DNA from 2 places in the Arthrobacter sp. ERGS1:01 genome. Region 1 is predicted to be linked to the other one. Evidence: riboswitches for the same ligand, from Rfam matches in the RefSeq annotation. Region 1 holds a riboswitch; the other holds the start of a gene.

Region 1 (5,904 bases):
ACTCCGGCCGCCGCCGCACGGTCATCACCGAGGCCGAATTCCTGGCCCGCCGCGAATCCGTGGACCGGGTCATGGTGGTGCGCCAAAACGATGACCGCATCCAGATCGGTGTCCTGGAGGACGGCATCCTTGCCGAGCACTTTGTCTCCAAGACCCAGCAGGACTCCCTGATCGGCAACGTCTACCTGGGCAAGGTCCAGAACGTGCTCCCCAGCATGGAAGCGGCCTTCGTTGACATTGGACGCGGCCGCAACGCCGTGTTGTACGCGGGCGAAGTTGACTGGGACGCCGCCAACCTCAACGGCCAGCCGCGCCGCATCGAGAACGCGCTCAAGTCCGGCGATTCGGTGCTGGTGCAGGTCTCCAAGGATCCTGTGGGCCACAAGGGCGCCCGCCTGACCAGCCAGATCTCCCTGCCGGGCCGCTACCTGGTGTACGTGCCGGGCGGTTCCATGACGGGCATCTCCCGCAAGCTCCCCGATGTGGAGCGCAACCGCCTCAAGCGCGTCCTGAAGGACCACCTGCCCGAGAACGCGGGCGTCATTGTGCGCACCGCCGCCGAGGGTGCCAGCGAGGAAGAGCTGACCAACGACATCAACCGCCTGCGCGCCCAGTGGGAAGGCATCAACAACCGTGCCTCCTCCAACAAGACGCTGGCCCCGGAGATGCTCTACGCCGAGCCCGACCTCACCATCAAGGTGGTCCGTGACGTCTTCAACGAGGACTTCACCAAGCTGATCGTCTCCGGCGAGGAAGCCTGGGACACCATCGAGGCCTACGTGACCTATGTTGCCCCGGACCTGCTGGACCGCTTGGAGAAGTGGACCAAGCCCGAGGACATCTTCGGTGCCCACCGCATCGACGAGCAAATCTCCAAGGCCCTCGAGCGCAAGGTGTTCCTGCCCTCCGGCGGCTCCCTGGTGATCGACCGCACCGAAGCCATGACCGTGGTGGACGTCAACACGGGCAAGTTCACCGGCTCCGGCGGCAACCTCGAGGAAACCGTCACCAAGAACAACCTCGAAGCCGCCGAGGAAGTGGTCCGCCAGCTGCGCCTGCGCGACATTGGCGGCATCATCGTCATCGACTTCATCGACATGGTCCTTGAATCCAACCGCGACCTGGTGCTCCGCCGCCTGGTGGAATGCCTGGGCCGCGACCGGACCAAGCACCAGGTCGCCGAGGTCACCAGCCTTGGCCTGGTGCAGATGACGCGCAAGCGCATGGGTACCGGCCTGCTGGAAGTCTTCGGCGAGCAGTGTGAAACCTGTGCCGGCCGCGGCATGGTCACCCATGAGATTCCCGTGGAGCACCGCCGCGTGCACACCGTTGCCGCCGAGCAGCACCACCCGCAGCCGGTGCGTAACGATCACCGCGAGAGCGAACGCACGGCCAACCGCTCCACCCGCAGCGAACGCAAGCGCAACCGCAACCGCAACCAGCAGGGCGACGCCGAGGCGACGGATGCCGTCGAGGTCCAGGCGCCCGTCCATGACGACGCCACCGAGGCGGAGAAGGCCCAGAAGGCCACTGCCGCCCGGGCTGCGTTGGCCAACATTGCCGCCGCGGCCGCTGCAGCGCACCACGAGGACCACCACGAGCACCACGAGGCCGTGCCGGTGAACACCCTGCCCACGAGCCTGGGTGACACCGCGACGCTGACCCTGGGCGGGGAAGCCGTGGAGCTGCCGCGCGGACACCACCAGGACGACGCCGACCACCTCGCCGACCCGGCCGCCGCACTTGCCGGACTTGCCGAGGCACTCGACCAGCTCTCCGGCCCGCACGATGCGGCAGCGGAGCACGATGCCGCCGGCGGGAACCGCTCGCGGTCACGCCGCGGACGCCGCAACCGCAGTGCCCGCAGCGCCCAGGGCGGTGCGGAGACGAGCGTTGAAACGTCCGACGCCGTCGCGCACGCCCACGGATCCCCGGCGCACAGCAGCGCCGCCGTGGAACGCCCGGCGCCCGCAGTGGCCCAAAAGAAGGCGGCGGAGCCGATCATCATGTTGGGTGTCGGCGTCCCGGCGTCCGAGCTTTAGCCCGCACCCTTAGCTGACCCGCAACAGTGGTTGGAATTTCAAGTTTCGTTGAAATTCCGGCCACTGTTGCGGGTCAGTTTTCGTTAAGGGCGGGCAACGGAACTAGGCTGGAAAAAGACACGGGGTGCCGGACTATCAGGGCCGGCTGAGAAAAGACCCGTTGAACCTGTCCGGTTAGCACCGGCGAAGGGATGTCCGGATGAATCACAACACCTCAACTGTGCCTGTCATTGCATTGCCTAATACTGCACGGCCTAATACTGCACGGCCCGCGACGGCGTCACCCGCTTCCGGGGTGCCCGGCACCGTGGTGCGACACCCGCGCGTGCTGAGCATCGCCGGTTCCGATCCCTCCGGAGGGGCCGGCATCCAGGCGGACATCAAGGCGATTTCCGCCCACGGCGGTTACGCCATGGCCGCGATCACGGCGTTGACGGCACAAAACACCCGCGGTGTGGCGGACGTGCACGTGCCGCCGGCCGAGTTCCTGGGCCGCCAGCTTGATGCCCTGTCCGCGGACATCACCCTCGACGCCGTCAAGATTGGCATGCTTGGCACTGCCGAGGTGATTGCAACCGTGGGGGAGTGGTTGGCGGAAACCCGGCCCGCCGTCGTCGTCCTTGACCCCGTCATGGTTGCCACGAGCGGCGATTCCCTTGCCGGGGAGGGCACCCTGGAGGGCCTGCGCGGCCTGCTGGCCCAGGCCCACCTGGTGACCCCCAACCTGCCCGAGCTGGCGGCGCTGCTCGGTGAGCCGGAGGCCGGCAATTGGGAGGCGGCCCTGCAGCAGGGCAAGGTGCTGGCCGCCTCCGCCGACATCCACGTGCTGGTCAAGGGCGGGCACCTGGCCGGGCCCGAATGCCCGGACGCCCTGATCGGCCCCGACGGCGCCATGGCCCACTTCAGCTCCGGCCGCGTCGACACGCCCAACACGCATGGCACCGGCTGCACCCTGTCGGCAGCCCTGGCCACGGTGCAGGTCACCACGGGAGATTGGGTGCTCACCGTGGAACGCGTCAAGCAATGGCTCACGCGGGCGCTGGAGACTTCCGCCGAGCTGGTCGTGGGGCACGGGCACGGGCCCGTCAACCACTTCCATGAGCTGTGGGAGTCGGTGCCGCCCGCGGCGGGCGCCTTTGGCCGCGAACTCTGGGCGGACGCGGCCGGCCCAATGGCCGCCATCCTTGACCTTGACTTCATCAAGGACCTGGCCGACGGCACGCTTCCGGAAGCCCATTTTGCCTACTACCTGGCGCAGGACGCCATGTACCTGAACGCGTATTCGCGGGTGCTTGCCCGGGCCAGCGAACTGGCCCCCACCGAGGAGGAGCAGCGTTTCTGGGCCGGTGGGGCGCAAAATTGCCTGGCCGTGGAGCTGTCCCTGCACCGGGACTGGCTCAGCAAGCACCCCGCCACGGTGGAACAGGGGCCCGTGACGAAGCACTATGTCGACCACCTGCAGGCGGCCGCGTTTGCCGGCAGCTATGGCGAAGTCGTGGCGGCCGTGCTGCCCTGCTACTGGCTGTACGCCGAGGTGGGCCGGGTGCTGCACGCCGATTACACCAGCCGCAGCGCCGGCCACCCCTACGGGAGCTGGCTGGAAACCTATGCGGACGAGGCGTTTGCCCAGGCCACCGAAACGGCCATTTCGATCGTCGACGCCGCGGCCCGCCGAGGCTCGGAACAAGAACGTGCCCGCATGCGCACGGCCTTCGCGCACTCGGCCCAATACGAGGTGGACTTCTTCGACGCACCCCGGCTGCACGCCGTAGGTGATTAACGCCACGGACCTGGGGCGGAAAAACACGGCGCGTCGCGGCTTATGAATACACCCGGGGGCACAAAGCAGGCTAAGGTGGTTCTGCACGGTTCCGTTGAACGGGCGGGGCAGGCGGATTACGGTTCGTTTACTCCCTGGTCGATGGCGCGGAACCAGTCTCATTTGCGGCCGGAGCAAGAGTTAGCGTATTCTTGATCTTCGGTGCTTACGCCAACACTTAGGGCAACCACTCCATGGTAGAACTCCATTGAGGTCCACGGCGTTGAGGCACATAAATTCTTTGTTATAAACGTCGAGAGAAGTGAGTTCCCCAGTGGTGTACGCGATTGTCCGCGCAGGCGGCCGTCAAGAAAAGGTTTCCGTCGGAGACTACGTGACCATGAACCGCGTCCCCGGTGGAGTTGGCAGCACGCTTGAGCTGCCCGCTTTGCTCCTGGTCGATGGTGAGACAATCACCACCGCCGCGAAGGACCTGGCTAATGTGAAGGTTACGGCTGAGAAGTTGGAGGATCTTCGTGGACCGAAGATCGTCATCCAGAAGTTCAAGAACAAGACCGGCTACAAGAAGCGTCAGGGCCACCGTCAGGAACTGTCCAAGGTCAAGATCACCTCGATCGCTTAATCAAGCGAACCTGTAGATCCTCTTAAACTTAAGTCAAAAGGTAGGCATTTCAAATGGCACATAAAAAGGGTGCGAGTTCCACTCGCAACGGTCGTGACTCCAACGCTCAGTACTTGGGCGTCAAGCGCTTCGGCGGTCAGGTTGTCAAGGCGGGCGAGATCATCGTTCGCCAGCGCGGCACCCACTTCCACCCGGGCGAGGGCGTAGGTCGCGGAAACGACGACACGCTGTTCGCACTGGAAGCCGGCGCTGTCGAGTTCGGTGCGCGTCGTGGACGTCGCGTCGTGAACATCGTCGCAGCTGCGGTCTAATATTTCAGTAAAACCTCGTGGAGCGGGCCGCATGGCTCGCTCCACAGGCTTTTAACAAGCACACGCTTTGCATCTAGGGGTCAAACCCCACGCGGACTAGAATTGGTGCGCACCAGCAAGTACTAATCAAGGAGAATTCATTGGCCAGCTTTGTTGACCGGGTTGTATTGCACGTATCCGGCGGGACAGGCGGCCATGGCTGCGTCTCGGTCCACCGGGAGAAGTTCAAGCCCCTCGGCGGACCCGATGGTGGCAAGGGCGGCGACGGCGGCGACGTCATCCTGCGCGTGAGCGCCCAGACCACCACCCTCCTTGACTACCACCACGCACCCCACCGCCACGCCTCCAACGGCGGCCCCGGCATGGGTGACTGGCGCGACGGAAAGATCGGCGAATCGCTGGTCTTGACCGTCCCCGACGGCACCGTCGTCAAGGACAAGGCCGGAAACGTCCTGGCCGACCTCGTCGGCGAAGGCTCCGAATATGTTGCCGCGGCCGGCGGCCAGGGCGGGCTCGGCAACGCAGCACTGTCCTCGCTCAAGCGCAAGGCCCCCGGATTCGCCCTGCTCGGCATCGAAGGTGACGAGCGCGACGTCGTCCTTGAGTTGAAGTCGATCGCCGACATCGCCCTGGTTGGCTTCCCGTCCGCCGGAAAATCCAGCCTGATCGCCGCGATGTCGGCCGCACGGCCCAAGATTGCCGACTACCCCTTCACCACCTTGATCCCGAACCTGGGCGTGGTCCAGTCCGGCGACGTCCGCTTCACGATTGCCGACGTCCCGGGCCTCATTGAAGGCGCCAGCGAGGGCAAGGGCCTGGGCCACCACTTCCTGCGCCACGTGGAGCGCTGCGCCGCCCTGGTGCACGTGCTTGACTGCGCCACCCTGGAAGCCGACCGCGACCCGATCTCCGACCTCGCCGTGATCGAAAGCGAACTTGACCGCTACGCCGTCGACATGAGCTTCGCCGGCGCCGACGGCGACGTGGTGCCGCTCAACGAGCGCCCCAAGCTCATCGCCCTGAACAAGGTCGATTCCCCCGACGGCCGCGACATGGCCGGATTTGTCCGTGCCGACCTCGAGGCCCGCGGCTACCGCGTGTTCGAGGTCTCCGCCGCCAGCCACGAGGGCCTGCGCCAGCTGGGCTTCG
Region 2 (5,904 bases), 1.7 Mb from region 1:
AGCGAACTTGCGGGCCCCGACGCCGCCGTGCGCAACGCTCTTGAGGTGTTCGTCGACCTGAACCAGAGCTGGAAGCCGTACCGCCCCACCTCCCAGACGGCACCGGCCCTCAGCGCCGACATCGCCGCCTTCTGGACCGCGTACGACGCCGGCAACACGGCCGGAATGAAGCCGCTGACCGACCGGCTGGCCGTCATCAAGGCGCTCCCGGCAACGCTGTCCGCCATGTCCATGAAGGGTTTCTACGACGACGCCAAGCCGTGGATCGACGCCGCCGCACACTGGGCCGACGCCATGGACAAGCAGATCACCATGCTCACGGGCATCAAGGCCGGCCACGGCTCCGTCGCCACGGACGCCGTCCTGGCCGCCGGCGACGCCAAGGCACAGGCGCTGGCCGCCACCGTTCCCGACCTTGACGGAAACGGCGGCATTGCCCAGAACGTCATCGTCCCGTCCGTGGGCGACGGCGTCTTCCAGACGTTCATTGACGCCGCCCAGGCACGCTACAACACCTGGTTGAACGTCACGGCAGCGCCCGCCGCCGGCAAGTACGCGGCCACGGCCAGCTCCTCGCTGGGCACCTACTCGAACAATACGGCCAACAAGATGACCGACGGCGACCCCGCCAGCCTCTGGTGGTCAAGCGCCCCGCCGGCCGTGGGCTCCTCCGTCACGGTGGACCTGGGCTCCGTGAAGACGGTGGGCAAGGTCCTGATCCAGCAGTCGGATTCGGACACCACCACCGGCGACATGATCTACCACGCCCGCGTGGAGTACTCGGAGGACGGCACCGCCTGGACTGCCGCCGGCACCTTCGACACCAAGCCGCGCATCGAGCAAAGCTTCGCCACCCCCGTACAGGCCCGCTACGTGCGCATGGTGGCCGCGGCCGTCAACTCCGGCGGCCAGTGGGTCAAGGTCCGCGAGTTCCAGGTGTTCCCGGTCATCACCGACCTGAGCAGCGACCTCGCGGGCGCCAACGGCACCGGCCCGGCCAGCGCCTTCGACGCCGACATCTCCACCGCATTCGAGGCGGCCACGGCACCCGTTGCCGATTCAAACCTGACCCGTACGCTGCCGAGCGCCCAGGCCATCAAGTCGATCGTCGTGGTGGGCCACGCCGCCGGCGAACTCCAGGTCCAGACCGGCGACGGCTGGACCACCCTGGGCACGCTGGACCCCTCGCTCAGCTTCCAGGAGGCGGCACTGACCCAGGACTCAATCACGGGTGCGCGGATCCTGTTTTCCGCAGCTGCGGCCCCGGCACTGGCCCGGGCTGCCGTTGAGAAGCCCGTGATCTACGAGCTGGGCCTGCGCACCACCGGCGTGGTGGGCAGTGATCGGCTGATTGGCGCCGCACCGGAACCGACCGAGACGGCGACGCCGACGACCGACCCGACCACGGGTCCCACGGCGACGCCGACGACCGACCCGACGACGGATCCCTCCGAGACGGCGACGCCGACCACTGACCCGACTGGCTTGGCCACGGCAACGACGGATCCGAGCAAGACGGCAACGGCGACGATGGATCCGAGCGGGTCCGCCGCCCCGACGGCCTCGGCTAGCTCAACGACGTCGGCCGCTGCCTCCTCCATGGCGCCGGCAAGCGCCGCGGCAACCACGACGGCACCTGCCGCCGGTGGAAACCTGGCCAGCACCGGCTTCAGCCTGGGTGCGGCCGGCGGCATCGCCCTGCTGCTGATGCTGGGCGGCCTGCTGCTGGTCCGGCGCCGCTCGGCACGCCAGCACTAGGCGCGCCGGTACTGGCAAAAACGGCCCGGCGCTGACCGCGTCCGGGGCGTACCCAACGGGAGTCCACCTGTCATGGTGGGCTCCCGTTGGGCGTTTGTGACCACGCCCATTCACCCCGCAGGGGGCTTCGCTGTAGACTGAAGCCGCAATTCAACACGACAGGGGAGCGTCTACCCGCCTTGGGTACCGGCGCTGAGAGTGCGGTTCGCCGCAGACCCTCGAACCTGCTCCGGCTAGTACCGGCGAAGGGAGTCGAGTTCTCTTCGGCTGCGCGGAAATACCGCCGCGGCCGCCCCTCCTGCAAAGGAGGACACATGAGCAAGTCATTCGCGGGCGCGCCCGCAAACCCCAAAGCAACACCCACCAGCACCTGGCGCGTGGTGGACATCGTGGTGGCGTCGGTACTGGCCGTCGCCGTCGGCGTCATCTTCTGGCTGTGGTCCGCCGGCTACGGCGTCATCGCCGCCGTCACGGTCGCCTTCCCGCCCCTCGGCGGGCTGTACGGCGGCGGCTGGCTCATTGCCGGCGTCATCGGCGGCCTGGTGATCCGCAAACCCGGCGCAGCCCTGTATTGCGAACTGGTCGCGGCCGTCGTCGAAAGCCTGCTGGGCACCCACTTCGGCTTCACCGTACTGCTGTCCGGGCTGGTCCAGGGCATCGGGGCGGAAGCAGCGTTCGCGCTGTTCCGCTACCGCAAGTTCTCGCTGCCGGTGGCCCTGTTCGCCGGCGCACTGGCCGGCGTGGCCATGGGCCTGAACGACTCCCTCGTCTACAACGTGGAGTGGGCGTTCGGCTGGAAGGCCGTCTACGTGGTGCTGGCCGCCATCTCCGGCGCCGTCATCGCCGGGCTACTGTCCTGGCTGGCCGTCCGCGGACTGTCCCGCACCGGAGCCCTGGCCAACCTGCCCTCCCGCGGCGCCGCCACCGAACCGGTGATGTAAGCGTGCCAGCCGCGAACCATCGCGGGGCAGTTCCGGCACGGATCACGGCCAGGGGGTGGGGCTGGCAGCACTCCGGCCGCGCCAACAAGGCCATCCACGACCTTGACCTGGACATCGCCCCGGGCGAACGCGTGCTCCTGCTGGGCCCCTCGGGCGCCGGGAAGTCAACGCTTCTGCACGCCCTGGCCGGGGTGCTGGGTGCCGACGAGGAGGCCGACGAGTTCGGCAGCCTGCTCATCGACGGCCGGCCCGTGCCCGAGTCACGGGGCCGTGCCGGGCTCATGCAGCAGGACCCCGACGCCCAGGTGGTGCTTTCCCGCGTGGGCGACGACGTCGCCTTCGGCGCCGAAAACCTCGCCGTGCCGCGGGAGGAAATTTGGCGCCGCGTGCCGGCCGCGCTGGACGCCGTGGGGCTGAAACTGCCCTTCGACCACCCCAGTTCGGCCCTGTCCGGCGGACAAAAGCAGCGCCTGGGCCTGGCCGGCATGCTGGCCATGGAGCCCGGACTGCTGCTGCTCGATGAACCCACGGCCAACCTTGACCCGGCCGGTGTGGTGGAGGTCCGCGACGCGGTCCGCCGCAGCCTCGATGCGACGGGGGCAACCCTGGTCGTCGTGGAGCACCGGGTCGCCGTCTGGCTGGACGTGGTGGACAGGATCGTGGTCCTGGCCCCGGCCGCCGCGGGAGAACCGGGCGGCGTGCTGCTGGACGGCCCGCCCGAAACCGTCCTGGCCCAGGCCGCGGGCATGCTGGCCGCGGCCGGCGTGTGGGTGCCCGGCCACGTGCCGGCCACGCGCCCCCGTGCGCCCCAACAGAAGTCCGACGCCGGTCCGCAGCTCCTGCTGGAGGCCTCGGACCTCGCCGTCTCACGGCTCAAAAGCCGGCGGCGGCACCCCGCCGCGCCCGCCGCAATCGTCCCGTCGGTGCGGATTTCGGCCGGCCGGGCGCTGAGCGTGACGGGCCCCAACGGTGCCGGCAAGTCCACGCTGGCCCTGACCCTGGCGGGTTTGCTGCCCGCCGCGGGCGGCCACCTGGCGGCAACGGAACTGCTGGCGCGCGGCGCCGGTGGCTCGCCGCTGAAGTGGCGGGGCCGGGAGCTGATTGAGCGGATCGGCACCGTATTCCAGGAGCCTGAACACCAATTTGTCACCGGCAGCGTGCGCGACGAACTGCTGTTCTCGCCGAGGCTGCTGGGCCGTGGCGGCGACGGGGTGGATGATCTGCTGGCCCGGCTGCGGTTGGAACACGTGGCCGACGCAAATCCATTCACGCTCTCCGGCGGGGAAAAACGCCGGCTCTCCGTGGCCACCGTGCTGGCCGCAAGCCCGCAGGTGCTGGTCCTGGACGAACCTACCTTTGGCCAGGACGCCAACACCTGGGCCGAGCTCGCGTCGCTGCTGACCGAGCTGCTCGACGCCGGCACGGCCGTGGTCTCCGTGACCCACGACGAGCTCTTCACCCGCGTCTTGGGCGGCGATCGGCTGGTGCTCGGCGACGCCGCCGACGGGGCGGATCCCTCCGAGCTCCTGGTTGAGGGCCCCGTTGCGGGGACCCGGCACGCCAAGGCGGTGCAGCGATGAGCGTCGACGTCATGGCCGCCCCACGGTCCACCGCCTGGCTTGCCGGGGCAAACCCGCTCGCCAAACTGGGTGCCGGGATTGCCGTGACAGTCGTGCTGCTCGTCAGCGTCGACTGGGTCTCGGCCACCGTGGCGCTGGTGCTTGAATGCCTGCTGCTGCCGCTGGCAGGACTGGGCGTGCGGACGCTCCTGCGCCGCGGCTGGCCCATCTTGTTCGCGGCGATCGTTGGCGGTTACGGGACGGCGCTGCTGGCTCCGAAGACGGGCGAAATGCTGCTGGCCCTGGGTCCGGTGACATTTACCAGCGGTTCCGTGGCGGCGGGTATTGCGATCACCCTGCGAGGCCTGGCGATTGCGCTGCCCGGCATCATGGTGCTGGCCAGCACGGACCCCACCGACCTGGCCGACGCATTGGCGCAAAAGCTGCGCCTTCCACATCGCTTCGTGCTCGGGGCGCTGGCCGCCATGCGCCTGGTGGGGTTGCTCGTGGCCGAATGGCAGACCCTGGGCATGGCCCGGCGCGCCCGCGGCGTGGGTGGCGAGCCGGGTTTCCTCAGCGGCCTAAAGGCCTCGCTGGGCCAGTCCATGGCACTGCTGGTCCAGGCCATCCGCCGGGCTTCCCGGCTGGCCGTCACCATGGAGGCCAAGGGCTTTGGCGCCGGTCCGCGTACCTGGGCCCGGGAATCGACGTTCGCGCCCCGGGACCTTGCCGTCGTGGCCGGGGGAGTGGTGATCGCCGCGGCTGCGGTGGGTGCCGCCGTCGCACTGGGCAGTTGGAACCCCGTGCTGGGCTGACCTCCTGCTGAAGGGACACCTCACCCCCAAAGACGTTGAGAGCCCAGATAATCCCCAGGATTATCTGGGCTCTCAACGTCTTTGGGCGGATTATCTGGGCCCTCAACAGCGGGGGATGGGTCTCCCCAGCGGCCGATTCCACCGTGTGAGCTGCATCATGCTTGACACGTGTTAGGTGCGTCTGTCATGCTTCCTAACACGAGTTAGGAAGTTGCGAGGAGGCAACATGAATGACGTATCAAGGCGGGCCATGCTGGGTTTGCTCGGCGTGGGTGCAGTAGGCGCCGTCGCGGCCAGCTGGCCACGGCTGACAGGGGCGGACATTCCCGGGAGGGGTACTGACGCCCTGAACGTGGCCATCCTCGGCAACGCCCAGGACGCCGCCAGCCGGACCAAGCTGGTCCAGGCGTTCAGTGCCGCCAACCCCGGCATCAAGGTGCGCATCCAGGCCATCCAAGGGGCCGACTGGGGTGACTTCTTCGCCAAGATCCTCACCATGGTCGCCGCCGGAACGTCCCCCGACGTGGTGTTGGTGGCCACGGAAGGCGCGCAGCTGTTCGCGGACCGCCTGGCGGAGCCCCTGGACGGCTATGTGAAGCGGGACCGGGCCGATCTGCAGGACTTCTTCGATGACGTCCACCCGTCGCTCGTGGAGGCGTTCATGTACCAGGGCAGCCTGTTCCAACTGCCGTTGGATTTCAACAGCGCCAATATGTACCTGAACACTTCAGCCTTCGCCAAGGCGGGCCTGGCCCGGCCGTCGGACAACTGGACGCACGACGACTTCTACAATTCGCTGACCGCCATGAAGCGGACCAGCGGCAAGCAATT

Evidence for each region. Region 1 has a riboswitch for thiamine pyrophosphate ahead of AL755_RS12895 (bifunctional hydroxymethylpyrimidine kinase/phosphomethylpyrimidine kinase). Riboswitches for the same ligand answer to the same signal wherever they lie in the genome.
Region 2: linked by a shared signal. The riboswitch ahead of AL755_RS20680 (ECF transporter S component) and the one ahead of AL755_RS12895 (bifunctional hydroxymethylpyrimidine kinase/phosphomethylpyrimidine kinase) in region 1 are both predicted to bind thiamine pyrophosphate.

Annotation. Positions count from the first base shown of each region.
Region 1 covers NZ_CP012479.1:1,989,478-1,995,381, reverse strand. The annotation lists gene AL755_RS12900 (Rne/Rng family ribonuclease) at 1-2,042, shown strand, start outside; TPP riboswitch at 2,153-2,251, shown strand; gene AL755_RS12895 (bifunctional hydroxymethylpyrimidine kinase/phosphomethylpyrimidine kinase) at 2,242-3,822, shown strand; gene rplU (50S ribosomal protein L21) at 4,136-4,444, shown strand; gene rpmA (50S ribosomal protein L27) at 4,498-4,755, shown strand; partial or broken gene obgE (GTPase ObgE) at 4,896-5,904, shown strand, end outside.
Region 2 covers NZ_CP012479.1:3,693,552-3,699,455, reverse strand. The annotation lists gene AL755_RS22685 (beta-N-acetylglucosaminidase domain-containing protein) at 1-1,758, shown strand, start outside; TPP riboswitch at 1,909-2,026, shown strand; gene AL755_RS20680 (ECF transporter S component) at 2,073-2,699, shown strand; gene AL755_RS20675 (ABC transporter ATP-binding protein) at 2,702-4,279, shown strand; gene AL755_RS20670 (energy-coupling factor transporter transmembrane component T family protein) at 4,276-5,073, shown strand; gene AL755_RS20665 (extracellular solute-binding protein) at 5,300-5,904, shown strand, end outside.